Regions from separate parts of the Streptomyces sp. NPDC016845 genome, predicted to be linked through region 4. Evidence: riboswitches for the same ligand, from Rfam matches in the RefSeq annotation. Region 4 holds a riboswitch; each other region holds the start of a gene.
The links. A riboswitch is a leader RNA that binds a small molecule or an ion and turns the genes downstream of it on or off. The one in region 4 is predicted to bind cobalamin.

Region 1: linked by a shared signal. The riboswitch ahead of cobN (cobaltochelatase subunit CobN) and the one ahead of ACH4RC_RS18935 (ABC transporter substrate-binding protein) in region 4 are both predicted to bind cobalamin.
Region 2: linked by a shared signal. The riboswitch ahead of ACH4RC_RS27275 (FecCD family ABC transporter permease) and the one ahead of ACH4RC_RS18935 (ABC transporter substrate-binding protein) in region 4 are both predicted to bind cobalamin.
Region 3: linked by a shared signal. The riboswitch ahead of ACH4RC_RS12375 (ribonucleoside-diphosphate reductase subunit alpha) and the one ahead of ACH4RC_RS18935 (ABC transporter substrate-binding protein) in region 4 are both predicted to bind cobalamin.

What each region holds. Positions count from the first base shown of each region.
Region 1 is NZ_JBIRPI010000005.1:278,554-286,033, forward strand. It holds gene cobN (cobaltochelatase subunit CobN) at 1-1,911, opposite strand, end outside; cobalamin riboswitch at 1,944-2,104, opposite strand; gene ACH4RC_RS17195 (cobalamin biosynthesis protein CobG) at 2,174-3,541, shown strand; gene ACH4RC_RS17200 (precorrin-8X methylmutase) at 3,534-4,175, shown strand; gene cobJ (precorrin-3B C(17)-methyltransferase) at 4,172-5,698, shown strand; gene ACH4RC_RS17210 (cobalt-precorrin-6A reductase) at 5,665-6,432, opposite strand; gene ACH4RC_RS17215 (cobalt-precorrin-5B (C(1))-methyltransferase) at 6,444-7,480, shown strand, end outside.
Region 2 is NZ_JBIRPI010000013.1:100,590-108,069, forward strand. It holds gene ACH4RC_RS27260 (PIG-L family deacetylase) at 1-425, shown strand, start outside; gene ACH4RC_RS27265 (nucleoside deaminase) at 467-952, opposite strand; gene ACH4RC_RS27270 (endonuclease/exonuclease/phosphatase family protein) at 1,112-1,984, shown strand; cobalamin riboswitch at 2,088-2,217, shown strand; gene ACH4RC_RS27275 (FecCD family ABC transporter permease) at 2,381-3,409, shown strand; gene ACH4RC_RS27280 (ABC transporter ATP-binding protein) at 3,451-4,233, shown strand; gene ACH4RC_RS27285 (ABC transporter substrate-binding protein) at 4,267-5,283, shown strand; gene ACH4RC_RS27290 (alpha/beta hydrolase domain-containing protein) at 5,397-6,914, shown strand; gene ACH4RC_RS27295 (helix-turn-helix domain-containing protein) at 6,936-7,480, opposite strand, start outside.
Region 3 is NZ_JBIRPI010000003.1:441,065-448,544, forward strand. It holds gene ACH4RC_RS12355 (cytochrome P450) at 1-287, shown strand, start outside; gene ACH4RC_RS12360 (helix-turn-helix domain-containing protein) at 284-1,246, opposite strand; gene ACH4RC_RS12365 (hypothetical protein) at 1,341-1,514, shown strand; gene ACH4RC_RS12370 (ribonucleotide-diphosphate reductase subunit beta) at 1,549-2,568, opposite strand; gene ACH4RC_RS12375 (ribonucleoside-diphosphate reductase subunit alpha) at 2,568-4,928, opposite strand; cobalamin riboswitch at 5,052-5,186, opposite strand; gene mctP (monocarboxylate uptake permease MctP) at 5,308-6,933, opposite strand; gene ACH4RC_RS12385 (DUF3311 domain-containing protein) at 6,930-7,214, opposite strand; gene ACH4RC_RS12390 (GntR family transcriptional regulator) at 7,376-7,480, opposite strand, start outside.
Region 4 is NZ_JBIRPI010000006.1:191,860-199,339, reverse strand. It holds gene ACH4RC_RS18940 (FecCD family ABC transporter permease) at 1-564, opposite strand, end outside; gene ACH4RC_RS18935 (ABC transporter substrate-binding protein) at 597-1,655, opposite strand; cobalamin riboswitch at 1,693-1,890, opposite strand; gene ACH4RC_RS18930 (nucleotidyltransferase domain-containing protein) at 1,959-2,450, shown strand; gene ACH4RC_RS18925 (arginine deiminase) at 2,460-3,722, opposite strand; gene ACH4RC_RS18920 (basic amino acid/polyamine antiporter) at 3,760-5,199, opposite strand; gene ACH4RC_RS18915 (chemotaxis protein) at 5,389-6,483, shown strand; gene ACH4RC_RS18910 (hypothetical protein) at 6,538-7,134, shown strand; gene ACH4RC_RS18905 (molybdopterin-binding protein) at 7,173-7,480, shown strand, end outside.

The sequences.
Region 1 (7,480 bases), on a different contig from region 4:
GGTCCAGATCTGGGCGCGGATCGCCGGGAGCTTCGCCGGGTCCATGGCCGCGATCTGGGCGTGCTCGTCGAGGAGCTGCTCCAGGCGGGCGATGTCGCCGTAGCTGTCCGCGCGGGCCATCGGCGGCACGAGGTGGTCGATGAGCGTGGCGTGGACGCGGCGCTTGGCCTGGGTGCCCTCGCCGGGGTCGTTGACGAGGAAGGGGTAGATCAGGGGGAGGTCGCCGAGGGCCGCGTCGGGGGCACAGGCCGCGGAGAGGCCCGCGTTCTTGCCGGGCAGCCACTCCAGGTTGCCGTGCTTGCCGAGGTGGATCATCGCGTCCGCACCGAAACCGCCGTCGGCGGACGAAGCCGCGATCCAGCGGTAGGCCGCCAAGTAGTGGTGCGAGGGCGGCAGGTCGGGGTCGTGGTAGATCGCGATCGGGTTCTCGCCGAAGCCGCGCGGCGGCTGGATGAGGACGAGCAGGTTGCCGCGGCGCAGGGCCGCGAGCACGATGTCGCCCTCCGGATTGCGGGAACGGTCGAGGAACATCTCGCCGGGCGGCGGGCCCCAGTGCCGCTCGACGCTCTCGCGCAGCTCCTGCGGCAGCGTCACGTACCAGCGCTTGTAGTCGGCGGCCGGGATACGGACGGGGTTGCGCGCGAGCTGCTCCTCGGTCAGCCACTCCTGGTCGTGGCCGCCCGCGTCGATGAGCGCGCGGATCAGTTCGTCGCCGTCGCCGGAGGCGAGACCGGGGATGTCGGCCGCGTCGCCGAAGTCGTAGCCCTCGGCGATGAGGCGCTTGAGCAGGACGATCGCGGAGGCGGGGGTGTCGAGGCCGACCGCGTTGCCGATGCGGGAGTGCTTGGTGGGGTACGCGGAGAGGACCAGCGCCAGTTTCTTCTCCCCCACCGGGATGTGCCGCAGCCGTGCGTGGCGTACGGCGATACCGGCCACGCGGGCCGCGCGCTCCGGGTCGGCGACGTACGCCGGGAGGCCGTCCTCGTCGATCTCCTTGAAGGAGAACGGGACGGTGATCAGGCGGCCGTCGAACTCCGGCACCGCGATCTGGCTGGCGGCGTCGAGCGGGGAGACGCCCTCGTCGTTCTGCTCCCAGTCCGCGCGGGAGGAGGTCAGGCACAGGGCCTGGAGGATCGGGACGTCGAGGTGGGTGAGGGCGCCGGCGTCCCACGCCTCGTCGTCGCCGCCCGCGCTCGCCTCGGCGGGGCGGGTACCGCCGGCGGCGAGGACCGTCGTGACGATCGCGTCGGCGGGGCGCAGGGCGTCGATCAGCTCCGGTTCGGGGGCGCGGAGAGAGGCGACGTAGAGGGGGAGGGGGCGGGCACCGGCGCGCTCGATCTCGTCGCACAGGGCGTGCACGAAGGCGGTGTTGCCGCTCATGTGGTGGGCTCGGTAGTAGAGCACCGCGATGGCCGGGCCGTCCGACGGCGACTGCTTTCGCTCCAGCGGGCCCCATGTGGGGGCCGGGGCCGGGGGCTCGAAGCCGTGGCCCGTCAGGAGGACCGTGTCGGAGAGGAAGTTCGCCAGCTGGGCGAGGTTGGCCGGGCCGCCGTGCGCCAGGTAGGCGTGGGCCTCCGCCGCGATGCCGACCGGGACGGTCGACGCCGCCATCAACTGGGCGTCCGGGGCCTGCTCGCCGCTCAGCACCACCAGCGGGACCCCGGCCGCGGTCAGCCGGTCGATGCCGTCCTGCCAGGCGCGGACCCCGCCGAGGAGACGTACGACGACGAGCGCGACGCCGTCGAGGAGCGCGGGGAGTTCGGTGTCGACGTCGAGGCGGGAGGGGTTCGCGAAGCGGTACGTGACCGCGTCGTCAGCGGTGGTGGCGTGCGCGGCGTTGGCCGCGCGGGCGCTGAGCAGATCGGTGTCGGACGTCGACAGGAGCAGGAGCTGCGAGGGCTGCTGGGGCATGCGTCGTCGGGCCTTCCTCGGGGTGTCCGCGCCCCGGGTGGTCGTTGGACGGCGGGAGTTCCTGGCTCACCCTCTCTTGTACGAGAGGGCTCACAGTGGCGGGACCGCGCCGGAATTCCACCGGGCTTCCTCCCCTGTCGCCGTCGCTGGCGATGGTGGCGGGCCGGACGGGACCGCCGCGGTTCATCGTACGGGGCGAGGGTGTGACCTGGTACGGGAAGCTACGGGAAGCCCGTCATGGGCGGTGGGTATGCTCCGACGCATGCCCGCCTCCCCCATACCCGTCCGTCCCGGTGCGTCCGGTGTGCCCGGAACGTCCGCGGCGTTTCCCGGTGACGCCTGCCCCGGTGCGCTGCGGCTGCACGCCGCGGACGACGGGTATCTGGCGCGGGTCCGCGTCCCGGGCGGTGTGCTCGACGTGGCTCAGGCGCGGGCCCTCGGCGACGCGGCCGGGCGGCTCGGGGACGGGGCGCTGCACCTCACGTCGCGGGGCAACGTACAGCTGCGCGGGCTGCGGGACGGGTGCGGTGGGGAGCTGGCGGAGATGCTCGGCGCGGCCGGGCTGTTGCCGTCCGCCGCGCATGAGCGGGTCCGGAACGTCGTGGCTTCGCCCATGTCCGGGCTGGACGGGCTCGGGTTCGTGGACGTACGGGGTTGGCTGACCGGGCTTGACGCGGCGGTGCTGGCCAGCTCCGTGACGCCCGCGCTGTCCGGGAGGTTTCTCTTCGGGCTCGACGACGGTCGCGGGGATGTGGCCGGGCTCCGGCCGGATGTGCTGCTGCGCGGGCGGGCGGACGGGTCCGCGGTGCTCGCGATCGGCGGGGCGGAGTTCTTGCTGCGGTACGAGGACGGGGCCCGGGGGGCGGTTGTCGCGGCGGAGGTTTTTGTCGAGGCCGTGCGCGGCGTCTCGGGCCGACGGGTGTGGAGAGTGTCCGAACTGGACGCGTCCGGCGCCGAGTTGTCCGCGCTCATCGCCGAGCGACTTTCCGCAACTGGCATCGAGGCCACCTCCGCCGGGGGCGCGGGGGGCGACGAGATCGCAACCGGTGCTGACGCCAACGCCACGGGGCTCCACCCCGGGCCCCGCTCCTCAATCGCCGGAGAGGCCGGAATTCACGGACCGTCCGCAGCCGTGATCGGGTCGGCGGGCCCTGCGGTGCGCAAGCTCAGGGGTTCCGCCCCGGATCCCGCTGCCTCTGGTACGACGGCGGGGCTTGTTTGTATCCCCCCGTTCGGATCGATCACCGGTGCTCAATGGGGCGCGCTTGTCGACCTGGCCGCTGGACTTCCCGCCAGGGAGATCCGGTTGACCCCCTGGCGGCGGATCGTCGTGCCCGGGGCCACCCGCGGCAGCGCACCCGCCGGGCTGATCGCAGACCCCGACTCACCCTGGTCCCGCCTGGGCGCATGCGTTGGGCGGCCCGGTTGCGCCAAGTCCCACACCGACGTGCGGGCCGATGCCGCGAGCAGCACCCCGCACCCCACCCTGCCCACCTACTGGTCCGGCTGCGAACGCAGATGCGGGCATCCCGTCGGGCCGTACGTGGACGTCGTAGCCCGCCCGGACGGAACGTACGCCGTCACGACCGTCACGACCCTCACGACCGAAAGAGCCGAACCCCGTGTATGACTACGAGAAGGACGGCGCCGCGATCTACCGCGAGTCCTTCGCCACCATCCGCACCGAGGCGGCAGCCGGCCTCGCGGAGCTGCCCGCCGACGTCGCCCAGGCGGCGGTCCGCATGATCCACGCCTGCGGTCAGGTGGATCTCGTACAGGACATCGGCTTCTCGGCCGGGGTCGTGACGAAGGCGCGCGCCGCTCTGCGCGCGGGCGCGCCGATCCTCTGCGACGCGCGGATGGTCGCCAGCGGCGTCACCCGCAAGCGGCTGCCCGCCGACAACGATGTGGTCTGCACCCTCGGCGACCCCGGAGTGCCGGACCTCGCGGCCGAGTTGGGGACCACCCGCAGCGCCGCCGCGCTCGAACTGTGGCGGGACCGGCTCGACGGCGCCGTCGTCGCGATCGGCAACGCGCCGACCGCCCTCTTCCACCTCCTCGAGATGGTCGGGAAGGGCGCGCCCAGGCCCGCGGCCGTGCTCGGCATACCCGTCGGGTTCGTCGGCGCGGCGGAGTCCAAGGACGCGCTGGCCGCCAACGAGCTCGGGCTCGACTACCTGATCGTCCGCGGGCGCCGTGGCGGCAGCGCCATCACCGCCGCCGCGATCAACGCCATCGCGACCGAGGTGGAGATCCAGGCATGAGCGAGTCACTCGTCGAGAAGGGCAAGCTGTACGGGGTCGGGCTCGGGCCCGGTGACCCCGAGCTGATGACCGTCGCCGCGGTCCGGGCCATCGCCGGGGCGGACGTCATCGCGTACCACTGCGCCCGGCACGGCCGTTCCATCGCCCGCTCGATCGCCGCGGAGCACATCCGCGAGGGGCAGATCGAGGAGCGGCTGATGTACCCGCTCACGGTCGAGACGACCGACCACCCCGGCGGCTACCGCGGCGCGCTCGACGACTTCTACGCCGAGGCCGCCGCGACGCTCGCCGCGCACCTCGACGCGGGGCGCACCGTCGCCGTCCTCGCGGAGGGCGACCCGCTCTTCTACGGCTCGTACCAGCACATGCACAAGCGGCTCGCGGACCGGTACGACACGACGGTCATCCCGGGTGTCACGTCGGTCAGCGCGGCGGCGGCCCGGCTCGGGGAGCCGCTGTGCGAGGACACGGAGACACTGACGATCATCCCGGGGACGCTCCCCGGGGACGAGCTGGCGGCGCGGATCGCGGCGGCGGACTCGGCGGTCGTGATGAAGCTGGGCCGCACGTTCACGAAGGTCCGTGGCGCGATGGAGAACGCGGGGCGGCTCGACGACGCCCGTTACGTGGAGCGGGCCTTCATGGCGGGCGAGCGCACCGGCCGCCTCGCCGACATCGACCCCGGGTCGGTGCCGTACTTCTCGGTCGCGGTCCTGCCGTCCCGTATCGACGCCACCCCCGCCGAGGGACGTGAGCGGGGCGAGGTCGTCGTCGTCGGGACCGGGCCCGCCGGGGCGCCCTGGCTGACGCCCGAGTCGCGCGGCGCGCTCGCGAACGCCGATGACCTGGTCGGTTACACCACCTACCTCGACCGGGTGCCGGTCCGCCCCGGTCAGCGGCGGCACGGTTCGGACAACAAGGTGGAGTCCGAGCGCGCCGAGTTCGCGCTCGACCTGGCGCGGCGCGGGCGGCGCGTGGCCGTCGTCTCGGGCGGCGACCCGGGTGTCTTCGCCATGGCTACGGCCGTTCTCGAGGTCGCGTCGCAGGAGGCGTACGCGGACGTGCCCGTACGGGTGCTGCCCGGCGTCACCGCCGCCAACGCCGCGGCCGCGAAGGCGGGCGCCCCGCTCGGCCACGACTACGCCACGATCTCCCTCTCCGACCGGCTCAAGCCCTGGGAGGTCATCGCGGAGCGCCTGCGCGCGGCCGCCGCCGCCGACCTGGTGCTCGCGCTCTACAACCCCGGCTCACGCAGCAGGAACTGGCAGGTGGGCAAGGTCCGCGAGCTCCTCCTCGAGGTGCGGCTTCCCGACACCCCGGTCGTCCTCGCGCGGGACGTGGGCGGGCCCGAGGAGAGCGTCCGCACGGTCCGTCTCGCCGATCTCGACCCGGCCGTCGTCGACATGCGCACGCTGCTCATCGTGGGCTCGTCGCAGACGCGGGCGGTCGTACGGGGCGACGGTTCCACGGTGGCGTGGACGCCGCGGCGCTATCCGGAGGCGGTGGCGCCGGAGCGCGCCTGAATCCAGGCGGCGGCCTCCGCCACCGTGGCCGCCTCCGGCACCCCCCCGGGGGTCGGCGGGCGCCGGACCACGACGACCGGGACGCCCGCCTCCCTGGCCGCCGTCAGCTTGGGGGCGGTGGCCGCGCCGCCGCTGTCCTTCGTCACCAGGATGTCGATGCGATGGCGGGCGAGTACGTCGCGTTCGCCCGCCAGTGTGAACGGGCCCCGGTCCAGGAGCAGCTCCATGTGCGGCGGGCACGGCGGCTCCGGTGCGTCGACGGAGCGTACGAGAAAGTGGGCGTCGTCGATGTGGGCGAACGAGGCCAGGCCCATGCGGCCCGTGGTCAGGAAGGCGCGGCGCCCCGTTCCCGCTTCCTGGACCGCTCGCGCCGCCTCCGCCAGGGAGTCCACCTGCCGCCAGTCGTCGCCCTCGCCCGGGACCCAGCCGGGCCGGCGCAGCGCCAGCAGGGGAACATGGGTGGTGGCGGCCGCTCCGGCCGCGTTGAAACTGATCCTCTCGGCGAAAGGGTGCGTGGCGTCGATGACCGCGTCCACGGCGTGCTCGCGCAGCCAGCGCGCCATGCCGTCGGCTCCGCCGAAACCGCCGATCCGGACCTCGCCCGGGGGCAGGCGCGGGGCGGCGACGCGGCCCGCGAGCGAACTGGTGACCCGTAGGTCGGGGTGCGTGTGCAGCACTTCGGCCAGGCGCCTGGCCTCCGTCGTGCCGCCCAGGACCAGTACATGTACAGGCATCGAGGGGCTCCATGGGTGACATGCCCGAGGCGAAGGGCGGGCGCGGCGCCCAACTCAAGCACACCGGTCTGCGGTCCGGCTGGACGACCGGGGCCTGTGCGACGGCGGCGACGACCGCCGCGTACACCGCGCTGCTGAGCGGGGAGTTTCCGGACCCGGTGACGATCACGTTGCCCAAGGGGCAGACGCCGGCGTTCGCGCTGGCGGTCGAGGCGCTCGACGCGGGGGCGGGCGGGCCCCGGTCCGCGACCGCCGGGGTCGTGAAGGACGCCGGTGACGATCCCGACGTGACGCACGGTGCGCTCGTCCGGGCCACGGTGCGGGTGCTGCCCGCCGGGTCGGGGGTCGTCTTCCGGGCCGGTCCCGGGGTGGGTACCGTCACCCGTCCCGGGCTGCCGCTCGACGTCGGTGAACCCGCGATCAATCCGGTGCCGCGGCAGATGATCCGGGAGCATGTGGCGCGGGTCGCCGCCGCGTTCGGTGGCGGTGGGGACGTGGAAGTCACCGTCTCCATCGACCACGGCGAGGAGATCGCCCGCTCCACCTGGAACCCCCGCCTCGGCATCCTCGGCGGCCTCTCCGTCCTCGGCACCACCGGGGTCGTCGTGCCCTACTCCTGCTCGGCGTGGATCGACTCCATCCGGCGGGGGGTCGATGTGGCGCGGGCGGCGGGGCGCAAACATGTCGCCGGGTGCACCGGGTCCACGTCCGAGAAGACGGTCGTACGGGAGCACGGGCTGCCGGAGGACGCGCTGCTCGACATGGGGGACTTCGCCGGGGCCGTGCTGAAGTACGTGCGCCGGCATCCCGTCGACCGGCTCACCATCTGCGGCGGGTTCGCGAAGCTCTCCAAGCTGGCGGCGGGCCATCTCGACCTGCACTCGGGGCGGTCCCAGGTCGACAAGGGGTTTCTGGCGGAGCTGGCGGTGCGGGGCGGGGCGGGGCCCGGGCTTTCCGCGCGGGTCGCTGGGGCCAATACCGGGCTGGCGGCGCTGGAACTCTGTGCCGGGGCGGGGGTGCCGCTCGGGGACCTTGTCGCGGCGGAAGC
Region 2 (7,480 bases), on a different contig from region 4:
ACGGTTTCTACGGCCACCCCGACCACATTCAGGCCAACCGCATCACGATGGCCGCGCTGAAGCTGACCGGCCTGGCCCCGAAGGTGTACTGGACGACGATGCCCCGCTCGGGCATGCAGCGGTTCGGCGAGATCATGCGTGAGTTCGGCGAGGACATGCCGGAGCCGGACCCCGCCGAGGCCGAGGCGCTGGCGGAGATCGGCCTGCCCGACGACGAGATCTCCACCTGGGTGGACACCACCGCGTTCAGCGGGCAGAAGTTCGACTCCCTGGCCGCGCACGCCAGCCAGGGCGAGAACATCTTCTTCCTCAAGATGGGCAAGGAGCGGTTCGGCGAGCTGATGGGCCTGGAGACGTTCGTACGGGTCCAGGACACCACCGGCGCGCCCCTGCCGGAGAACGACCTCTTCGCCGGTCTGCGCTGACCGGCCGGGTCCGCGGCCGCACCTGACCGGCGCGGTCGTCGTCAGTCGTGCGACGACCGCTCGGCCAGCAGCCGGTGCAACTCCCTGACCCACGGCGCAAGTTCGGCGACCGGGCCCTCGACGGTCACGTGCGGCGCGATCTCCTGGACCGGCAGGGCTCGCACCGGCGCCTGCGGGCGTCCCCACTCGGCGAGCCACTGGCTCAGCTGGGCCGAGGAGGCGACGTACACGATGCGGCCGAGCCCGACCCAGGCGTGGGCCGCCGCGCACATCGGGCAGTGCTCGCCGGAGGTGTAGACGGTGGCCGCGCGCCGCTCCTCCTCGGAGAGGTGCTCGGCCGCCCACCTGGCCAGTGCGAACTCGGGGTGGCGGGTGGCGTCGCCGGCCGCGATCCGGTTGCGGTCCTCGGCGCGGACCGTGCCCGAGCCGTCCACGAGTACGGAGCCGAACGGCTCGTCCCCGTCGTCAAGGGCCTCGGCGGCCAGTTCCACGCAGCGGCGCAGGTGCACCAACTCGCTCTCGTCCATCGAAGTCCCTTCCGATCACGGTCACTCATCACCGACGTGGGCCGGGTCGATGATCGCACGCCGCGCGCCGGTGACAACGGCTCGACCCGGACGTGTGCCGGTCACACCTTGTCGCCTACTCTCGTGCTACGAAGACCTCATGTGATGGCATGTGACCGCATGTTCGTCCACTCAAGGGAGGCGATGGTGCTCGGACGCGGCACACGTCTGTTCGCGATCGCCATGGCCGCCTTCTGCATCGTGCTCATCGGCCCCAGCGCGCCGAGCGGCGCGCTGATCGCCAAGCCGCTGCCCGCCGATGCCGCCAAGGACATCGTGCCGAACCGGGTCCTGACGTGGAACATCTGCAACCCGTGCGGGAGCGGGCAGAACATGGGCCGGGCCGCGGAGATCGCCACGTATGCGCCGCAGGTGTTCGGGTTGCAGGAGGCGTGTGTCCGTGACGTCGAGAAGATCCGGGACTACCTGGAAGTCTTCTACGGCCTCGTCTACGACGTCGAGTACGGGTCGGTGCTGCGCAACTGGAACCGCTGCGGCGGTCTGCCGTGGCAAGGCGGAGCGTACGGTCAGGCCATCCTCTCCGCGGCGCCGATGACCGACCACGTGAACGTGGAGTACCCCGACGGCGGCTCCGAGGACCGTGGGTACATGGCCGTCACGACCAAGGTGGGCGGCCGCTCCGTCCGCGTCTTCAACACCCACTTCGCCGAGCGGCAGCAACCGGAGATCAGGGCGGACCAGGCCCGCGTGCTCGCCGCCGAGGTCGCCCGCCACGACCACACGATCGTCCTCGGCGACTTCAACGCCGTACCGGACGCGTCCGAACTCCGCCCGATGTGGAGACTGGCCGAGGACGCCGACCCGGCGTGCCGCCCCTTTCCCGACGGCGGCGCCTGCGAGCCGACCACCGACTGGCAGAGCAAGTTCGACTACATCTTCCTCCGCGGAATCGCCCCCCTCACCCACCAGGTCCGCCCGAGCCCGTACTCGGACCACCATCCCCTGCACGCGGAGATCGATCCCGCGTGGTGACCTGAGCGAGACGGACACCGCCTTCCCGCGCCATCGGTGAACACCGCCCACCTGCGCAATCGGTAAGTACCGCCCACCTGCCCCGCCCCTGACTCCGGCTTGCTACGCTTCGGCTGCCTTCCGTGGGGGAAGCCGGTGCGAGTCCGGCGCTGTCCCGCAACGGTGTGCGTGGCCTGTTACGTATGAGTACTGGCCCGCGAGTCCGATCACTCACGGCAGGTGTGCGACCCGTCGACCGCTCGCCGTGGACTGCGAGCAGGGACCGCCGTAGCCCTTCCGGGTTGCAGGTGCCCTGCGTTGCAGCCGTGGCGCCCACCCGGAGGATGTGCGCCCGCTTTGCTCCGCACCGCCGCTGCCCCAGCCCCCGCGGGTGTCTCACGCGCGCGCCGGCGACACCTGCCCACCGTCCCCCTGGTCATCGGGCTCGCGCTCGTACTGGTGGTCTCGCTGGCGTGCGGGGTCGCGCTCGGGGCCACGGGGACGGGTTGGCGGGAGGTGGCGCGGCTCATGTGGGCCGGGCTCAGCGGCGGGAGCCTCACCAGCGCGGACGCGGGGGCCTACACCATCGTGTGGGAGATCCGTTTCCCGCGCGTCGTCCTCGCGGCCGTCGTCGGCGCGGGCCTCGCCGCGGTCGGCGTCGCGGTCCAGGCGCTGGTGCGCAACGCCCTGGCCGACCCCTTCGTGCTCGGCATCTCCTCCGGCGCCGCCGTCGGCGCCAACGCGGTCATCCTGTTCGGCGCGCTCGCCGGGCTCGGCGTCTGGGCGCTCTCCTTCTCCGCCTTCCTCTCCGCGCTCGCCGCGACCCTCATCGTCTACGCGGTGGCCCGCTCGCCTCTCGGACTCAGCCCGCTGCGCCTCGTCCTGACCGGCACGGCCCTCGCCTACGGGTTCCAGGCCGTCACGACCGTCATGGTGTTCGGCGCCGAACGGGGCGAGGCGGCGCGCGCGGCCATGATGTGGCTGCTCGGCAGCCTCGGCGGGGCCACCTGGCCGAAGGTGCCGCTGGTCGCCGCGACCGTGGTGGCGGGCTGGCTGTGGCTCAGGGTGCGGGCGGGCTCGCTCGACGCCCTCGCGATGGGCGACGAGACGTCCGCGGCGCTCGGCGTGCCGCCCGACCGCCTCCGGCGCGAACTGTTCGTCGTGACGGCGGCGGTGACGGGCACGGTCGTCGCCGTGAGCGGAGCGATCGGCTTCGTCGGCCTGATGGTGCCGCACCTCGTGCGCATGCTCGTCGGCGCCTCGCACACCCGCGTCCTCGCCGTCGCGCCGCTCGCCGGGGCCGTGTTGCTGGTGTGGGCCGACGTGTTGTCACGCGTGTTGCTCGCCCCGACCGAACTGCCCGTGGGCGTGGTGACGGCCGCGCTCGGTGTGCCCGCGTTCCTGCTGCTGATGCGGCGCGGCGGCCACGCGCTCGCCGGGCGCTGACACATCCCAGGTTTGCTGAGCGACCCCGAGGAGGAAGACACGTGCGGCTCGACGTAGAAGAACTGTCGGTCGAGGTGGCGGGCGTACGGCTCGTCGACGAGGTGACCCTCGACGTCCCCGCCGGCACCTTCGTGGGGCTCGTCGGCCCCAACGGCAGCGGGAAGTCGACCCTGTTGCGGTGCGTCTACCGGGCGCGACGCCCCGACGCCGGGCTCGTCAGGGTCGACAGCGTGGACGTGCACCGCATGACTCCACGGGCCGCGGCACGGCTGCTCGCCGCGCTCCCGCAGGAGTCGGCCGCGGACTTCGACTTCACCGTCACCGAGGTCGTCGCGATGGGCCGCCTCCCGCACCGCGACCGCACCGCCGCCCGCGACCGGGAGCTCTGCGCGCACGCCCTGGAACAGGCCGGGGTGGCACACCTCGCGACACGTGGCTTCCTGTCGCTCTCCGGCGGCGAGAAACAGCGTGTGCTCATCGCCCGCGCGCTCACCCAGGAGCCGCGCGTCCTCGTCCTGGACGAGCCCACCAACCACCTCGACATCGCCCACCAGCTCGACGTGTTGCGCCGGGTCCGGGTCAGCGGTCCGACCGTGCTCGCGGCCCTGCACGACCTCAACCTCGCCGCCGCCCACTGCGACCTGCTGCACGTGCTGCACGGCGGCCGGATCGTCGCCTCCGGCCCGCCGGACGAGGTCCTCTCCCCCGCGCTGCTCGCCGACGTCTTCGGCGTACGGGCGCACCGGGTGCGCCACCCGGAGACCGGCGCCACCCAGTTCCTGTTCGACCAGCTCCAGCTGGTCCGTGAACCCTTCGCCCCCTGACTCCCTGACCCCCTCGCCCTCTGGAAGGCCCCCGTGCGCAAGCTCGTGTCCACCGCCTCGCTCGGCCTCGCCGCCGCCCTCACCCTGACCGCCTGCGGAGCCGACATCGCCTCCGACTCCGAGAACACCGCCTCGCAGGCGGTGACCGTCACCAACTGCGGGAGGAAGGTCACGTACGACAAGCGCCCCGAGCGGGTGGTGACCAACGACGTCGGCATCACCGAGCTGATGTTCGCGCTCGGCCTGGAGGACCGCATGGCCGGATACGTCATGCCCGCCGACAAGGGCGACACCGACGACCTCCCGTACAAGGCCGCGTACGACAAGGTGAAGTGGCTCGGCAAGGACCGCGTCACCAAGGAGATCGCCCTCGACGCACGCGCCGACCTGGTCTTCGCGGGCTGGAACTACGGGTTCAACGAGAACACACTGACACCCGACGAGCTGCACAAGGCAGGTGTGGACACGTATCTGCTCACCGAGTCCTGCCGCAACGCCGTCACCGGCACCTCGCGGGGCATCATGCCGCCGCTCGACGCGCTCTACACGGACCTCGACAATCTCGGCCGTATCTTCGGCGTCGAGGAGCGCGCCCGGAAACTGGTCGCGCAGTACAAGGCGCGGGTCGCCGCCGTGCGGGCGAAGTCCCCCAAGGGCGCGGACGACACGGCCAAGCCCTCGGTCTTCCTCTATGACAGTGGCCAGGACCAGCCGTTCACCTCGGGCCGCTACGCCGCGCCGGAGCAGATCATCAGCGAGGCAGGCGGCGTCAACCTGCTGCACGACCTCGAGGACTCGTGGACGACGGTCGGCTGGGAGACCGTCGTGAAGCGGAACCCCGACGTCATCCTCATCAACGACTACGGCTCGACGAGCGCCGCGCAGAAGAAGGAGTTCCTGCTCTCGTACCCGCCGCTGCGGAACGTCTCCGCGATCAAGAACCGGCGGATCCACACCCTGGACTACGCCGACCTCGTCGAGAGCCCGCGCAACCCCTCGGCCATCGAACGGCTCAACACCTACCTGCGCCAGGACAGCGACCGTTCCTGACCCGGCCCCGAGCCGCCGCCGGACACCGGTGGAATCGCCGATGCCGGTGCGCCACAACCCCCTCGACACTGCGGTCGCAGCCCTTTGGGGACCCGTATTCACGGAGGCACCTCGTGCGCACATTCGCCCGGTCGTCCCGGCGGTCCGTCACCGCAACCGCGTTGGGGGCGCTGCTCTGCGGCGCCCTCCTCACCACCCCCTCGACCGCTTCCGCCGCGGTCGCGGGCCCGGCCGTCACACTGCCGCCCGAGGGCAGCCACGGCTTCCCGTTCCTCGCCGCCGCGGAGGACCTCGGCTCGTTCGGCTACACCGAGCGGGAGTACTTCCTCTCCGGCACGGCCACCTCGTACGCCAAGTCCGGCCTGTGGGGTTCGGACGGCCGGTGGAAGGTCCGCGCGTCCGGCACCGCCGACTACAAGAGCCGCCTCCTGGTGCGCCGCCCCGCCGACCCGGCGAAGTTCAACGGCACGGTGGTCGTGGAATGGCTCAACGTCAGCGGCCAGCTCGACCTCTCCCCCGACTACTGGTTCCAGCGCGAGGAGCTGCTGCGCCAGGGCTACGCCTGGGTCGGCGTCTCGGCGCAGGCCGTCGGCGTCAACGGCGGCCTCGGCCAGATCAAGGGCCTCAAGGGCTGGGACCCGGCCCGCTACGGCAGCCTCGTCCACCCCGGCGACGCCTTCGCCTACGACATCTTCTCCCAGGCCGGGCAGGCGCTGCGGTCCCCCGACGGCCCGGACCCGCTCGGCGGCCTCCCGGTCAGGACGCTCCTCGCCGACGGCGAATCCCAGTCGGCGGGCTTCATGACGACGTACGTCAACGCCGTACATCCGGTGGCCGGGGTCTACGACGGCTTCATGGTGCACAGCAACAGCGCGATCGCCTCCCCGATCAGCGGTGTGCTCGCCGACACCCTCCTGATGCCGAACCCGTCGCGGATCAGGACCGATCTGTCCGAGCCGACGTTCGTCGTACTCACCGAGACCGACGTGCCCGGCGCCGCGGCCGCCCGGCAGCCCGACACCGACAGCGTCGTGCACTGGGAGCTGGCCGGCACCGCGCACGGCGACCAGTGGGCCTACGACGTCGGCAACGCGACCGTGCGGAAGTCGGCGGGTGAGGCGGCGCCGTCGCCCGACTGCGCCGCCGGTTCGGCCCCGTTCAACGACGGGCCCGGCCACTGGTCGATGAACGCGGCCCTGCGCCATCTGGCCGGCTGGGCGCGCGGCGGCCCGCGACCGCCGAGCGGCCAGTACCTGGGCACCGTCCTGCGTGACCCGGCGACCGGCCTGGCCACCGGCGGTGTCCGGCTCCCGGACGTCACCGTGCCGACCCGGACGCTCACCGGTTCCCGCGACACCACGGACAGCGGCGTCTTCTGCGGCTTGTACGGCGCCCGCGACCCCTGGAACGGCGACGCCGACGCCTGGGACACGCACGACGAGGGCGACCCGTCCGACCCGCGCTTCCCGGCCACCTCCGAGCCCGTGCTCAGCCGCCTCTACCCGACGCACGCCGGCTACGTGGCCAAGGTCCGCGCGGCAGCTCAGGCGTCCGTCGACGCCGGGTATCTGCTGCCCGAGGACGCGGCGGCGATCGTCACCGCCGCACAGAACTCGGACATCGGCGGCTGACCCGTACACCCGCGCCCACGGCTATCCCCACCTCTGACGGTCCGTCCGCCCGCACCGGGCGGGCCGCAGTCCGTCGGTGCCGTCCTCGACGCAGGCTCCCGTCGCCGTACTGGCCAGGCCGACCGACTCGTCGGGCCATGCCCTGACCGACCACGTTCCGGACGGGGTGGTGGCGCAGCCGCCGACGCGCAGCGCGCTCGCCCCGCTGTTCAGGCAGGACCCGGTGGCGTGGTTGCGGACCTGGAAGGCGCCGTGGGGCAGGGCGCGGACCGTCCACCTCTGGTAGCTCAGCCCGTTGCACGGGTAGGTGCGCAGTCCGTGGTCGAGGCTGTGGTCCAGGCAGTGCCCGGTGGCCCGGTTGATGAAGGGCCGCACCGCCTCTGACCGGCCGGGCCGGTCCGCGGGCCCGACGGCCGCCGCGGGCCCGGCGGAGTGCTGCGCCGGGCCCCGGTCGGGCATGGCGAGGAACAGGGTGAGGAGCGCGCCGAGCAGCCCGCCCGCCAGCACGCCGGCGACGGTGACCGTCCAGCGTTCGCGCAACCGCGCCCAGCGGGCGGCACGTACGG
Region 3 (7,480 bases), on a different contig from region 4:
CCATGCAGCGCGACCCCCGCGCGTTCACCGACCACCTGGCCTTCGACCCCGACCGGTGGCTGCCCGAGCGCGCCGCGGACGTCACACCCGCGGCGCACGCCCCCTTCAGCGTCGGCAACCGCAAGTGCCCCGGCGACCACTTCAGCATGGCCGAACTGTCGCTGATCCTGGGCACGGTCGTCTCCCGCTGGCGGCTTGTGCCGACCTCCGAGACGGACGGCTCGGCCCGTATCGGGATCACGCTCCAGCCGAAGCGGGCCGTGCTGCGGGTGGAGGCCCGGAACTAGCCGGCCAGGCGTACCCGAAAGGTTCTCCGGAAGGCGTTGGGTGTCGTGCCCAGCGCCTTCATGAACTGGTGGCGCATCGCCGCCGCGTTGCCGAACCCGGTGCGCGCGGCGATGGCGTCCACCGTCTCGTCCGTCCGCTCCAGCAGCTCCTGCGCGAAGAGGACCCGTTGGCGAAGGAGCCAGCGGTACGGCGTCGTGCCCGTCTCCTGCTGGAAGCGGCGCGCGAAGGTGCGCGGTGACATGAGCGCCCGTGCCGCGAGCTCCTCCACGGTCACCGGCTCGTCCAGGTGCCGCTCCATCCAGGAGAGCACCTCGCCGACGGTGTCGCAGCGCGTCGCCGGCAGCGGCCGCTCCACGTACTGGGCCTGGCCGCCGTCGCGGTGCGGCGGTACGACCATGCGGCGCGCGATCGCGTTGGCCACCTCGGCGCCGTGCTCGGTGCGCACGATGTGCAGGCACGCGTCGATCCCGGCCGCCGTGCCCGCGCTGGTGATCACCGAGCCCTCGTCCACGTACAGGACGTCGGGGTCGACCCGGGTGCGCGGATACCTGACGGCGAGATCATGCGCGTACCGCCAGTGGACCGCGGTCCGGCGGCCGTCCAGCAGTCCGGCCTCGCCGAGCACGAACACCCCCGCGCACAGGCTGAGTACGCGCGCGCCCCGGTCGACCGCCCGGCGCAGCGCTTCGAGCAGCACCGGCGGGTACTGGTCGAAGCGCCGCCCCGCGGAGGGGATGGCGATGAGGTCGGCCTCCTCCAGGCGCTCAAGGCCGTACGGGGTGGAGACCGTCATTCCCGGTACGTGGGTGGTGAGCGAGGGCCCCTCGACGGAGGCGACCGCGAAGTCGTACGCGGGCAGCCCGGAGTCGCTGCGGTCGAGGCCGAACACCTCGCACACCACGCCGAGTTCGAAGGGGTGCACACCGTCGAGCACTACTGCGGCCACGTTCTTCAGCATGTCTGCCAGTGTGCCGCAGAGCTGGCAGTAATTCGAGGGTCAGTGACAGGACTGCCACTGCCGCGCGGGGCCGGGCGGCGGGAGAGTAGAGGACATGAACACAGCGACGAACTACCTCACCGTCCTCTTCGTCTTCCTCCTCCTCGCCGCCCCGTCCCTGTGGGGCGCCGCGCACGACCGCCGGATCGACCGGGAGATCCGGCGGGCCCGGCAGGCACAGGAGAAGGAACTCCTGGCCCGCAACCCCGAGTACGCGAAGGTCGCGTGAGGCCGAACCCGCTCAGAAGCGCCCGGAAGTCCGCCTAGAAGTCCTCGTCGAAGCCGACCGAGCCCTCGACCGCCACCTGGTACGCCGAGGGCCGGCGCTCGAAGAAGTTCGTCAGCTCCTGGACACCCTGCAGCTCCATGAAGGAGAACGGGTTCTCCGAGCCGTAGACCGGCGCGAAGCCGAGCCGCTGAAGGCGCTGGTCGGCCACGCACTCCAGGTACTGCCGCATCGAGTCGGTGTTCATCCCCGGCAGCCCCTCTCCGCACAGGTCACGGCCGAACTGCAGCTCGGCGTCGACCGCCTCCCGCAGCATGTCGGTGACCTGCTCCCGCAGCGCGTCGTCGAAAAGGTCCGGCTCCTCCTTGCGCACCGTGTCGACGACGTCGAAGGCGAAGCTCATGTGCATCGTCTCGTCGCGGAAGACCCAGTTGGTGCCGGTGGCCAGGCCGTGCAGCAGGCCCCGCGAGCGGAACCAGTACACGTAGGCGAAGGCACCGTAGAAGAACAGGCCCTCGATGCACGCCGCGAAGCAGATCAGGTTGAGCAGGAAGCGGCGGCGGTCCGCCTTGGTCTCCAGGCGGTCGATGGACTCGACCGAGTCCATCCACTTGAAGCAGAACTCGGCCTTCTCCCTGATGGACGGGATGTTCTCCACCGCGGCGAACGCGGCCGTCCGGTCCTCGGGATCGGGCAGGTAGGTGTCGAGCAGCGTCAGATAGAACTGGACGTGCACGGCCTCCTCGAACAGCTGGCGCGAGAGATAGAGCCGCGCCTCCGGGGAGTTGATGTGCTTGTAGAGGGTGAGGACGAGGTTGTTCGCGACGATCGAGTCGCCCGTCGCGAAGAACGCGACCAGGCGGCCGATCATGTGCTGCTCGCCCGGCGACAGCTTCGCGAGGTCGGCGACGTCGGAGTGGAGGTCGACCTCCTCGACGGTCCAGGTGTTCTTGATCGCGTCGCGGTAGCGCTCGTAGAAGTCCGGGTAGCGCATGGGGCGCAGGGTCAGTTCGAAGCCCGGGTCGAGCAGGTTCTTCTCGGTGGCGGGAGTGGTCATCACTGGCAGGCCTCGCAGGACTCGGGGTTTTCCAGGGAGCAGGCGACGGCGTCGGGCTCGGCCATCTGGACCGGGACCCGGGCCGCGGCCCGTGCGATGCGCGTCGCGGGGCGCGAGCGCAGGTAGTACGTGGTCTTCAGGCCCGACTTCCAGGCGTACGCGTACATCGAGGAGAGCTTGCCGATGGTCGGCGTCTCCAGGAACAGGTTGAGGGACTGGGCCTGGTCGAGGAACGGGGTGCGGGCCGCCGCCATGTCGATGAGCCCGCGCTGCGGCAGCTCCCACGCCGTGCGGTACAGGGCGCGGACCTCCTCGGGCACCCAGGTGAAGCCCTGCACCGAGCCGTTCGACTCGCGCAGCGCCTCGCGGGTCTGCGCGTCCCAGACGCCGAGCCGCTTGAGCTCGTCGACCAGGTAGGAGTTGACCTGGAGGAACTCGCCGGAGAGCGTCTCGCGTTTGAACAGGTTGGAGACCTGCGGCTCGATGCACTCGTAGACGCCCGCGATGGAGGCGATCGTCGCGGTCGGCGCGATGGCGAGAAGGAGCGAGTTGCGCATGCCGGCGGCGGCGATACGTTCCCGCAGCGCGGTCCACCGCTCCGGCCAGGTCACCTGCGCGTCGGGGTAGTGGTCGGGGTGCAGGACACCGCGCGCGGTGCGGGTCTTCTCCCAGGCGGGCAGCGGGCCATTGCGCTCGGCGAGGTCGGCGGACGCCTCGTACGCGGCGAGCATGATGCGCTCGGCAAGGCGCGTCGAAAGAGCGTTCGCCTGCGGCGAGTCGAAGGGCAGGCGCAGTTTGAAGAAGACGTCCTGGAGGCCCATCGCGCCGAGGCCGACCGGGCGCCAGCGGGCGTTGGAGCGGCCCGCCTGCTCGGTCGGGTAGAAGTTGATGTCGACGACGCGGTCGAGGAAGGTGACGGCGGTGCGGACGGTCTCGTCGAGCCGCTCCCAGTCGATGCCGCCGTCCACCACGAACGCGCCGAGGTTGACGGAGCCCAGGTTGCAGACGGCCGTCTCGCCGTCGTCCGTCACCTCCAGGATCTCCGTGCACAGGTTCGAGGAGTGGACGGTGTGGCCGGGCTCCGCCGTCTGGTTGGCGGTGCGGTTGGCGGCGTCCTTGAAGGTCAGCCAGCCGTTGCCGGTCTGCGCGAGGGTGCGCATCATGCGGCCGTACAGCTCGCGCGCGGGGAGGGTCTTCTGCGCCTTCCCCTCGGCCTCGGCCTTGCGGTACGCGGCGTCGAACTCCGCGCCCCAGAGGTCTACGAGGTCGGGTACGTCGGCGGGGGAGAACAGCGACCACTGCCCGTCGTCGGCGACCCGGCGCATGAACTCGTCGGGGATCCAGTGCGCCAGGTTGAGGTTGTGGGTGCGGCGCGCGTCCTCGCCGGTGTTGTCGCGCAGCTCCAGGAACTCCTCGATGTCGGCGTGCCAGGTCTCCAGGTAGACGGCGGCGGCGCCCTTGCGGCGCCCGCCCTGGTTCACGGCGGCGACCGACGCGTCCAGCGTCTTCAGGAACGGCACGATGCCGTTGGAGTGCCCGTTGGTGCCCCGGATCAGCGAACCCCGGCTGCGGATGCGGGAGTACGAGAGCCCGATGCCGCCCGCGTGCTTGGAGAGGCGGGCCACCTGGTGGTAGCGGTCGTAGATCGAGTCCAGCTCGTCGAGCGGGGAGTCGAGCAGGTAGCAGCTGGACATCTGCGGGTGGCGGGTGCCGGAGTTGAAGAGGGTGGGGGAGGACGGCAGGTAGTCCAGGCGGCTCATCAGGCCGTAGAGGTCGGCGACCTCGCCCAGGGCGCGTACGGAGTCGTCCTCGGCCAGGCCGGCGGCTACGCGCAACATGAAGTACTGCGGCGTCTCGATCACCTGGCGGGTGATCGGGTGGCGCAGCAGGTAGCGGCTGTGCAGGGTGCGCAGACCGAAGTAGCCGAAGCGGTCGTCGGCGTCGGTGTCGATGAGCGCGTCGAGCTTCTCCGCGTGGACACGGGCGAACTCGGCGGTGCGGTCGGCGATCAGGCCCTCGCGGTGCCCCACCGCGATCGACCCGGTGAAGGAGGTGACGCCCTGCGTCGCGGCCTCGGCGGCGATGGTGAGCGTGAGCAGGCGGGCGGCGAGCCGGGAGTAGACCGGGTCCTCGGAGATCAGCCCGGCCGCGCCCTCGGTGGCGAGCTCGCGCAGCTCGGCCTCGTCGGCGCGGGCGCTGCGGCCGCGCAGCGCTGCGGCGGCGACCCGGCCGGGGTCGGCGCCGGGCAGGTCGGCGGTCAGCTCGGTCAGGGTGCGCAGCAGGGCGGTGCCGGGGGCGTCTGCCGGTGCGTCCTGCTGTCCTGTGGCTGAGACCGGTTCGGCGGGCGGCGCGATGGTCACGTGGGGCTCTCCCTCGCTCGGCTCGGGGCCTGCGGGGAGGAGTGGCTCGGGCACGCACGCAAGGGGGCGCCTTCGTCACCGGCCCATTCCGCGAGACCCGGACGTCGTCACCACCCGCGCCGGACGGCTCGGGTGGGCTGCGGCAGGTCGTCGGACTCACGTAAGCGGCCTTATGGATGCTTACGTTCACCGTTGCGGGACAGTTCCGGATTTGCACCGGATTCCCCTGCGGCTGCAGCGAGAGCGAGCATACATGTTGTGCCGGGCGTTGGTGACGGGCCCATATCTTGTGTCGCGCGGGTGCGTATGGCGATGGTGCCTCATGACGACGGGCCCCTCCGCGAGCAGAGGGGCCCGTCCTGAGGAACGTACGACCGCGCTAGTGGCCGGAGCCCGCTCCGACGACCGGCAGGTCCGTCTGCACGCCCTTGTCACCGGCGTCGGCGGTGTAGTCGCCGGGCGACGTCTCGTCGATTCCCTCGGGCGCCTTCGCGGCCTTCAGGACGAAGGTCAGGACGACGGTCACGACCACGTTCATCACGAACGCCGTCAGACCGATGTACCCGATCTCCCCGATGCCGGGGATCTCCTTCGAGGACCCGCCGAAGTGCGCCTGCGTCGGCGACGCCACCCCGTACGCGGCGAGCGTGCCGTACACCATGCCGACCGCCCAGCCGGCGAGCAGCGCCCAGCGGTGGAACCAGCGGGTGAACAGGCCGCCGACCAGTGCGGGCATGGTCTGCAGGATCCAGATGCCGCCGAGCAGCTGGAAGTTGATGGCGACGGTCTTGTCCATGGTGAGGACGAAGACGAGGGCGCCGACCTTCACGAGCAGCGACACCAGCTTGGAGACCTTGGTCTCCTGCGCCGGGGTCGCGTCGGGCTTGATGAAGTCCTTGTAGATGTTGCGCGTGAAGAGGTTCGCCGCGGCGATGGACATGATGGCCGCGGGGACGAGCGCGCCGATGCCGATGGCGGCGAACGCGACACCCGTGAACCAGTCGGGGAACATGTCCTCGAACAGCTGCGGGATCGCCAACTGCCCGTTCTGCACCTTGATCCCGGCCGCGATCGCCATGAACCCGAGCAGCGCGAGCAGGCCCAGCATGAGCGAGTACAGCGGCAGGATCGTGGTGTTGCGGCGGATCACGTCGCGGCTCTTGGAGGAGAGCGTCGCGGTGATCGAGTGCGGATACATGAACAGCGCGAGCGCCGAGCCGAGCGCGAGCGTCGCGTACGTCCAGTGGCCCGCCTCACCTGGCGCGAGCGCCCCGGTGGGTTTGCCTGTCGCCGGATTTATCTGCTCGAACTTCTTGCCGGCCGCGGCGAAGATGTCGTCGAAGCCGCCCAGCTTGATCGGGATGTAGATGATGGCGACCGCGATGACGATGTAGATCAGACCGTCCTTGACGAACGCGATCAGCGCCGGGGCGCGCAGGCCCGAGGAGTACGTGTACGCCGCGAGCACGCCGAAGGCGATGAGGAGCGGCAGGTCCTTGATGAACCAGTTGGTGTTCTCGCCGCCGCCGACGCCCATGACGTCGAGCACGGCCTGGATGCCGACGAGCTGGAGCGCGATGTACGGCATCGTGGCGAGGATGCCGGTGACCGCGACGGCGAGCGAGAGGCCCTTGGAGCCGAAGCGGCCGCGCACGAAGTCCGACGTCGTCACGTATCCGTGCTTGTGCGAGACCGACCACAGGCGCGGCAGGAACGTGAAGATCAGCGGGTAGACCAGGATCGTGTAGGGCACGGCGAAGAAGCCGGACGCGCCCGCCGCGTAGATCGCCGCGGGGACGGCGACGAAGGTGTACGCCGTGTAGAGGTCGCCGCCGAGCAGGAACCAGGTGATCCAGGTGCCGAACGAGCGGCCGCCGAGGCCCCACTCGTCGAGCGAGTCCGTCTCGGAGCGGCGCCAGCGCGCGGCGAGGAAGCCCATGACCGTGACGGCCACGAAGAAGATGATGAAGACGGTGAGCGCGACACCGTTGACGCCGCCGTTCATCGCGGGCCTCCCGCGGAGGCCGAGGCCGACGTCTTGCGGCCGCGCTGGTCACGCTGCCACAGCTTGTACGCGATCATCGTGAGCCCGGTCGAGATGATCACCCAGAGCATCTGGTACCAGTAGAAGAACGGGATGCCGATGAAGGTCGGGTCGATCTTCGAGTAGGAGCTGACCCAGAGCATCGCCACGAACGGTGCGACCAGGCACAGCCCGATGACCACGCGGACCGGTGTCACCACCGGTCTCCCTGCTTGTTCCGCCACTTCCGGCGCATCGGACATCTTGGGCTCCGTCCCCTCGCTGATCCCACTTATCTCACGTTTAACGTGCGGGAAATCTAATGCGAGAGTCTTGCTCTTTGGAACCCCTGTCCGGATAACGGACGAGACCCTTCCGGTCCCGGGCCTGCGGTTATGTAAGGAATCGGGCGCGTATGTGCGGGTCAGTCCATCGGGCGCTTCAGGCGCGCCACGAACTTGTACCGGTCGCCCCGGTAGACCGAGCGCACCCACTCCACCGGCTGCGCCGAGCCGTCGATCGAGTGGCG
Region 4 (7,480 bases):
GAACAGGACGCCGCGGGTCGTCTCCGCGTCGGCGGCGGTCAGCACCACGAACGAGGTCAGCGCCGAGAACAGCTGCATCGCGGCGACCCCGCAGAGCACGACCCGGTCCGTCGAGCCGCCCAGCATGTGGCTGAGGACCAGGACGAGCGCGAACGAGCAGAGGGCGCCGAGGAAGGCGCCGCCCGAGACGGAGAGCGCGCCGCCGCCGAGGCCCAGGACGACGACGAGGACCGCCCCGGTCGACGCGCCCGAGGAGATGCCGAGCACGAAGGGGTCGGCGAGCGGGTTGCGCAGCAGCGCCTGCAGCACCGTGCCGCAGACGGCGAGGCCCGCGCCGCAGACCGCCGCGAGCAGGGTGCGCGGCAGCCGCAGGTTCCACACGATGCCGTCGCGGATCGGGGAGAGGTCTGAGGCGCCCCAGCCGAGCCGGGCGCCGACCGCCGACCACACGTCGGCGACGCGGATGTGCGCGGGCCCGATGGTGATGGCGACGGCGACCGAGGCGCAGAGCGCCGCGAGGGCCGCGGCCCAGTACAGGGCGGGCCGGGCCGCCGCCGTACTCACCGGTTCCGCTGGTCTCACCGGTCTCACTGGTCTCACTTGTCCAGGCCGAACTCGCGCAGCGCGGCGGCCACCTTCTCCACGCCCTCGACGGTCCGGATGGTGGGGTTCAGGGCCTGCCCGCTGAGCAGCACGTACCGCTTCTTCCGTACGGCGGTCATGTTCTTGGTGACCGGGTCGGACTCCAGGAACTTGATCTTCTGCGTGGCCGACTCGGCGGACTGCGAGCGGCGGGTCAGGTCGCCGATGACGAGGAGGTCGGGGTCGCGGTCCGCGACCGTCTCCCAGTTGATCTGCGGCCACTCCTCGTGCGTGTCGTCGAAGACGTTGCGCATCCCGAGTTCCCTGGTGACGACGCCAGGGGCGCCGCAACAGCCCGCCATGTAGGGCGAGTCGGAGTTGGCGAACCAGTACAGGACGCTCACGCCCTCGGCGTCGACCCCTGACGTCGCCTTGCCGACACGGGACCTCAACTGCGCGACGAGCTTGTCGCCGCGCTCCTTCACGTCGAAGATCCGCGCCAGGTCACGTATCTCGCCGTAGACGGTGTCCATGGTCAGCGCGCTGGTGCGGGCGCCGTCACCGTCACCGCTGTTGTCCTTGCCGGCGCAGTCGGCGGGGGAGAGGTAGGTGTCCACGCCGAGCTTCTCGAACTGCTCGCGCGGCGCCACCCCGCCCTTGGCGATGGTGTTCGTGAGGGAGGCGGAGACGAAGTCCGGCTCGGTGTCCAGGACCTTCTCGAAGGAGGGGTAGCGGTCGGCGAGGCGCGGCACCTTCGCGTTCGCCTTCTCCAGGCCCTCGAGGACCGGGTCGGTCCATGTCGCGGTCCCCACCATGCGGTCCTCCAGGCCGAGCGAGAGCATGATCTCCGCCGAGCCCTGGTCGAGGGCGACGGCGCGGCGCGGGGCGTGCGCGACACGGACCTTCGCGCCGCAGTTGTCGAGGGTGACAGCGGCGTCAGCGTCTTTCGCGGTGCCGGCGGAGCCCGCGCCACCGCCGCATGCGGTGAGGAGGAGGGCGCCCGCCAACAGCGGTGCGATGTGGCGGAGTCGACGTGCGAAGGGCACGGGGGTTCCTCTGCGTCCAGGGCCCATACGCGGAGCCGGCCTACGGTTCACCCCCGGCCGGGTCTCGGTCCCGGAGGCCGCCAGCAGGTCTTCGGACTCGGGATCGTCCAGGCGGAGCGCCTTCCCGAACCGGCGAGCGGCTCAGTGGCAGTGGCTCCGCCCGTCCCCCTCACCGCTGCGCGTCAGCTCCGGACTTCCACCGGATTCCCTGACCCGTACGCGTTCGAGAACGCACAAAGGTACGACTGGCTCACGGAACGTATCACGGGCCGGGGCGGGCCCCGCTAATCGTTCGCCGCCCCCCGCCCGCCCGCCTACCCTGCTCGCGTGATGACAGCCGACGACGTACGGAACGTCCTCGTCCTGCTGCGGGAGGCCGGGGCGGACATCTGGATCGGCGGCGGCTGGGGCATCGACGCCCTGACCGGCGAGCAGACCAGGAACCACCGCGACCTCGACCTGATGCACCGCGCCGAGCAGGAGCCCGCCGTGCTCGCCGCCCTCACCGGCGCCGGGTTCGCCGAGACCCTCGACCGGCGCCCCGCGCGCTTCGTCCTCGCCCACCCCGACGGCCGTGAGATCGACCTGCACCCCCTGCGCTTCGCCCCCGACGGCTCGGCCGAGCAGTCCTCGCTCGACCCGGACCAGCCGTTCCGCTACCCGGCCGAGGTCTTCGTCACCGGCACCATCGCGGGGGAGCCGGTCCCGTGCCTCTCAGCCGAGCAGCAGGTCCGTTTCCATCAGGGGTACGAGCCCGCGGAGCGGGACCGGCACGACATGGCGCAGCTGCGCCGGGTCTTCGGCATCGGCACACACATCTGACCAGGTGTCTCAGTAGGCCACGGGGTCGCGGACGATCGGGCACGTCATGCAGTGGCCGCCGCCCCGGCCGCGCCCCAGCTCCGCGCCGACGATCGTGACGACCTCGACGCCCGCCTTGCGCAGCAGCGTGTTGGTCTGGGTGTTGCGGTCGTAGGTGACGACGACGCCGGGCTCCAAAGCGACCGCGTTGTTGCCGCTGTCCCACTGCTGGCGCTCGGAGGCGTACACGTCGCCGCCGGTCTCGATGACCCTCAGCTCCGGCAGGCCGAGCCCCCGCGCGACGACGTCGACGAACGGGGTCGTCCCCTCGTCGGTGATGTCGAGCCCCGGCGCCTTGTCGCTGGGGCGCAGCGAGAACGTGTGCACCGAGTCCATGATCCGCGGGTAGAGCGTGACGACGTCCCGGTCGGCGAAGGTGAAGACGGTGTCCAGGTGCATCGCCGCGCGCAGCTTCGGCATCCCGGCGACGATGACGTGCTCGGCCGCGCCCTTCTCGAACAGCGCGGTGGCGACCTGGGTGATGGCCTGCCGCGAGGTGCGCTCGCTCATGCCCATCAGGACGACGCCGTTGCCGACCGGCATGATGTCGCCGCCCTCGAAGGTGGCCTGGCCCCAGCCCTGTTCGGGGTCGCCCCACCAGACGGTCGAGCCCGCGAAGTCCGGGTGGAAGCGGTAGACCGCCTTCATCAGCAGCGTCTCGTCGTGCCGCGCGGGCCAGTACAGCGGGTTGAGCGTGAGGCCGCCGTAGAGCCAGCAGGTGGTGTCGCGGGTGTAGAGCGTGTTGGGCAGCGGCGGCATGAGGTACTCGCGTACGCCGCTGGACTCGCGGGCCATCGACACGTACGCGGAGCGGTACTCGTCCGGCAGATCGGTGGTGGCGAGCCCGCCGATGAGGAACTCGGCGAGCTGCTCGGGACGGAGCGTCTCCAGGAAGGTACGGGTGTCGTCGATGAGCCCGACCCCCACCTGGTTCGCGACGATCTTGCGGTCAAGCAGCCACGACCTGGCCTCGGGCAGCGCCATGGTCCGCGCGAGCAGTTCGTGCAGCTCGACCACCTCGATGCCGCGCTGCCGCATCTTGTTGACGAAGTCGGCGTGGTCGCGCTGCGCGTTCTCCACCCACATCACGTCGTCGAAGAGGAGGTCGTCGGAGTTGGTCGGGGTCAGCCTGCGGTGCGCGAGCCCCGGCGCGCAGACGAGGACCTTGCGGAGTCGGCCCACCTCGGAGTGGACGCCGTACGTGGCGGACGCGGGTGTCTCGTGGTCGGTCACGGTGTGCCTCCGGGCTTCGTGAGAGGGGTTACGGGTGTCACAGGCTGATCCAGCCCGCGGCGAGGGCGACGACGCCGAGCACGGCGCCGGCGACGGAGACGGCGAGGACGACCAGCTCGCCCGGCGAGAACAGGCGCCGGCCCTGCTCCCTGCGGGCCATGACGAACAGGATCGTGGCCGGGGCGTAGAAGACGAAGGAGACCAGGACGAACTTCAGCCCGGCCGCGTACAGCATGAACGCCGTGTAGAGCGTGGCGACCGCCGCGATCACCAGTTCGCGCGACGAGGCGCGCCCGCCCGCGGTGAGCGGGTCGTCCCGGGCTCCGATCCGCACGGCGAAGGCGGCCGCGAAGAGGTAGGGGATCAGGGAGAGCGCGCTGGTCAGGTTGAGCGCGAAGTTGAACGCGTCGTCCGAGAACGCGGTGACGATCAGCACCAGCTGGGTGAGGACCGTCGTCATGAGGAGCGCGGGCACGGGCACGTCGGCGGGGGTCGAGCGGCGCAGGAAGCGCGGCATGTCGTCGTCCTTCGCCGCCACGAAAAGCACCTCGGCCGCCATCAGCGTCCAGGCGAGATAGGCACCGAGCACGGAGACGATCAGGCCGACGCTGATGAAGACCTTGCCCCAGGTGCCGACGGCGTCCTCGAGCACGCCCGCCATCGACGGCTGGCGCAGCTCCGCGATCTCACCCATCGGCAGGATCCCGTACGACACGACGACGACGGAGGCGAAGACGGCGAAGACGCTGAGGAAGCCGAGGATCGTGGCCCGGCCGACGTCCGAGCGCTTCTTCGCGTGCCGTGAGTACACGCTCGCGCCCTCGACGCCGAGGAAGACGAAGACGGTGGCCAGCATGGTGCCCTTGACCTGCCCGAAGAGTGAACCCGCGTACTCCTCGCCGCCCCAGTTGTCCGCGAAGACCGACGGGTCGAAGAAGACCAGGGCGAGGACGATGAAGACGAGGATCGGCACGATCTTGGCCACGGTCACGATCCTGTTGATCGCCGCGGCCTCCTTCACCCCGCGCCTGATCATCAGGAAGAACGCCCAGAGCCCGGCCGACGAGAGCACGATCGCGAGCGCCGTGTCGCCCTCGCCGAGCGCGGGCCAGATCGCGCCCACCGTCGACATGATCAGCACCCAGTACGTCACGTTGCCGACGCAGGCGCTGGCCCAGTAGCCGAACGCCGAGAAGAAGCCCAGGTACTCGCCGAAACCGGCCTTGGCGTACGCGTACACGCCCGCGTCGAGGTCGGGCCTGCGCACGGCCAGCAACTGGAAGACGAAGGCGAGCATCAGCATGCCGGTGCCCGCGATGGCCCAGGCGATCAGCGCGCCCGCGACACCGGTCTCCTCGGCGAAGCGGCTGGGCAGCGAGAAGACCCCGGCGCCGACCATCGAGCCGATGACCATGGTGGTCAGGGTGAAGAGCGGCAGCTTCGCGGCGGGCGCGCTCCGCTCGGCGGTCTGCTCCATGGCGTCCCCCTCGGTGAAGATCCGCGATCTGCGTTACGGGTCGGGAAACAGTCTCAGCCCGCAATGCGGAGGCTCGCACTTTTTGTCCGCATGCCTTTGTCCGGATAAAAAGTGCCGGATACGCCTGTCTGTGCACAGCATGGAGAGGTTGCGGCACACGAAGGCGTTGCGTCGGAAGGGCACTCAGGCATGCACTCCTCGTTGAACCCGGCGGTCCTGCGCGACCTGCGCGCGCCCCGGCCCTATCCCGCCGTCTCCCTGGCGATGCCGACCCACCGGACGCAGCCGGACAATGCCCAGGACCCCGTCCGCCTCGACAACCTGGTCCGCGAGGCCGTGCGACAGCTCGACGTGGACCCCGCCGTGACCAGGGAGCGCCGCGACGACGTGGTCGCCGAGCTGAAGGCGGCGGTGGCCGAGCTCGACCTCGCCTACGTCAGGGACGGCCTCGTGATCTTCGCGGCGCCCGGCGAGCACCAGGCGTGGGTCGTCGACCGGACCGTGCCCGAACGCGTCGTGCTCGCGGACACCTTCCTCACCCGCAACCTCGTCGCCGCCGACGCCGCGCAGCGCCCGTACTGGGTCCTGGCCGTGGCCGCCGACCGGATCACCCTCTGGGACGGCCGCGGCGAGCGCGTCACGGAGCACACCGGCCACGGCTTCCCGCAGAGCCGCAGCCTGGAGCGCCCGGACTCCGAACGCAAGGAGCGCGTCGGGGACCTGCCCAGCACCTTCCACAGCGAGGAGACCCGGCAGTTCTTCCGGGACGCCGACACCGCCCTGGCCGCCGTCCTGCGCGCCGCGCCGCGCCCGCTCCACATCACCGGCGACCCGGCCGCGCTCGCCCTGTTCACCGACGCCGGGAGCGCCGCGCACGACGCGGTGCAGGTCCCCGTCGGCGGCCTCGCCCAGGCCACCCCGGAGACGGTCGCGCGGGCCGTCGGTCCGGCCCGCGCGGAAGAGGCCGAACGGGGGATCGCCGACGCGCTCGCCGCGCTCGAACGGGCGCGCGGCGGCAACACGTACGCCGCCGGCGTGGACGAGGTCTGGGAGAAGGCCTCGGACGGCCGCATCCACCTGCTCGTGGTGGAGGAGCACTACCGCACCACCGTACGGGCCGGCGACGGCCACCTTCAGCCGGCGGCGGACGACGACGTGGACGCCGTCCACGACATCGTCGACGAGATCGTGGAGTCCGCCCTGGAGACGGGCGCGCAGGTCGACTTCGTTCCGGACGGGACGCTGGCGGACGCGGGGCACGTGGCCGCGGTGCTGCGCTTCTGACCCCGCCCTCGCTCGTGCATCGCTTCTGAAGCCGTCGGAAAGGAACCCCCTCCCATGCGTGCAGCTTCCCTCCTCGCCGCGTGCGCGGCCGCCGCTGCGCTCGCGCTCACCGCGTGCGGCGGTGACGACGGCAACGACAGCGGCGCGAGCGCCAGCCCGCAGGCGTCGGCCCCGGAGTCGTCCCGCTTCTCCGGTGAACCGCCGTCCTCGATGGCCTCCAGCGCCGAGTCGAAGAAGGCGGAGGCGAAGAAGTCCGCGTCCGCCGCGGCCGAGTCGGCCTCCGAGAAGGCGCACGACTTCGAGGCGTCCGTCGCCGCCGACGTGGAGCGCAACCGGCAGGAGTACACGAAGCAGCTCGACGCCGTCGACGGCCGGGGCAACGCCGTCGACGACGTGTCGCTGACCGGCAAGCCGCTCGCCGAGACCGACAACGTGCGCGCCCTCGTCGTCAACATCACCAACAAGACCGACAAGACGGCCTCCTTCGCGGTGCGGGTCGACTTCAGCGACTCCGACGGCAAGGTCGTCGAGTCCAAGGTCGTCGGCGCGAAGGACCTCAAGGCGGGGGAGCGCGCCCAGCCACTCGCCATCAGCTCCAAGCCGCCGCAGCCGCATCTCACGGCGAAGATCGCGAAGGCGCAGCGGTACTGAGGGAACGTGGTCCGGAGCCGCTCGCTATCTTGTGATCCATGCAGTCCTACACAATCGGCCAGGCAGCGCGGCTGCTCGGGGTCAGCCCGGACACCGCGCGGCGCTGGGCCGACGCCGGCCGGGTCACCACGCACCGGGACGAGGCCGGGCGCCGGCTCGTCGAGGGCAAGGACCTGGCCGCGTTCTCCGTGGAGCTTGCCAGGGGCGCGGGCGGCGACGAGGACGTCTCGTACACCTCGGTGCGCAACGCGTTCCCCGGCATCGTCACCGCCGTCAAACTCGGTGACGTGGCCGCGCAGGTCGAGATCCAGTCCGGACCGCACCGCCTGGTGTCGCTGCTGACCCG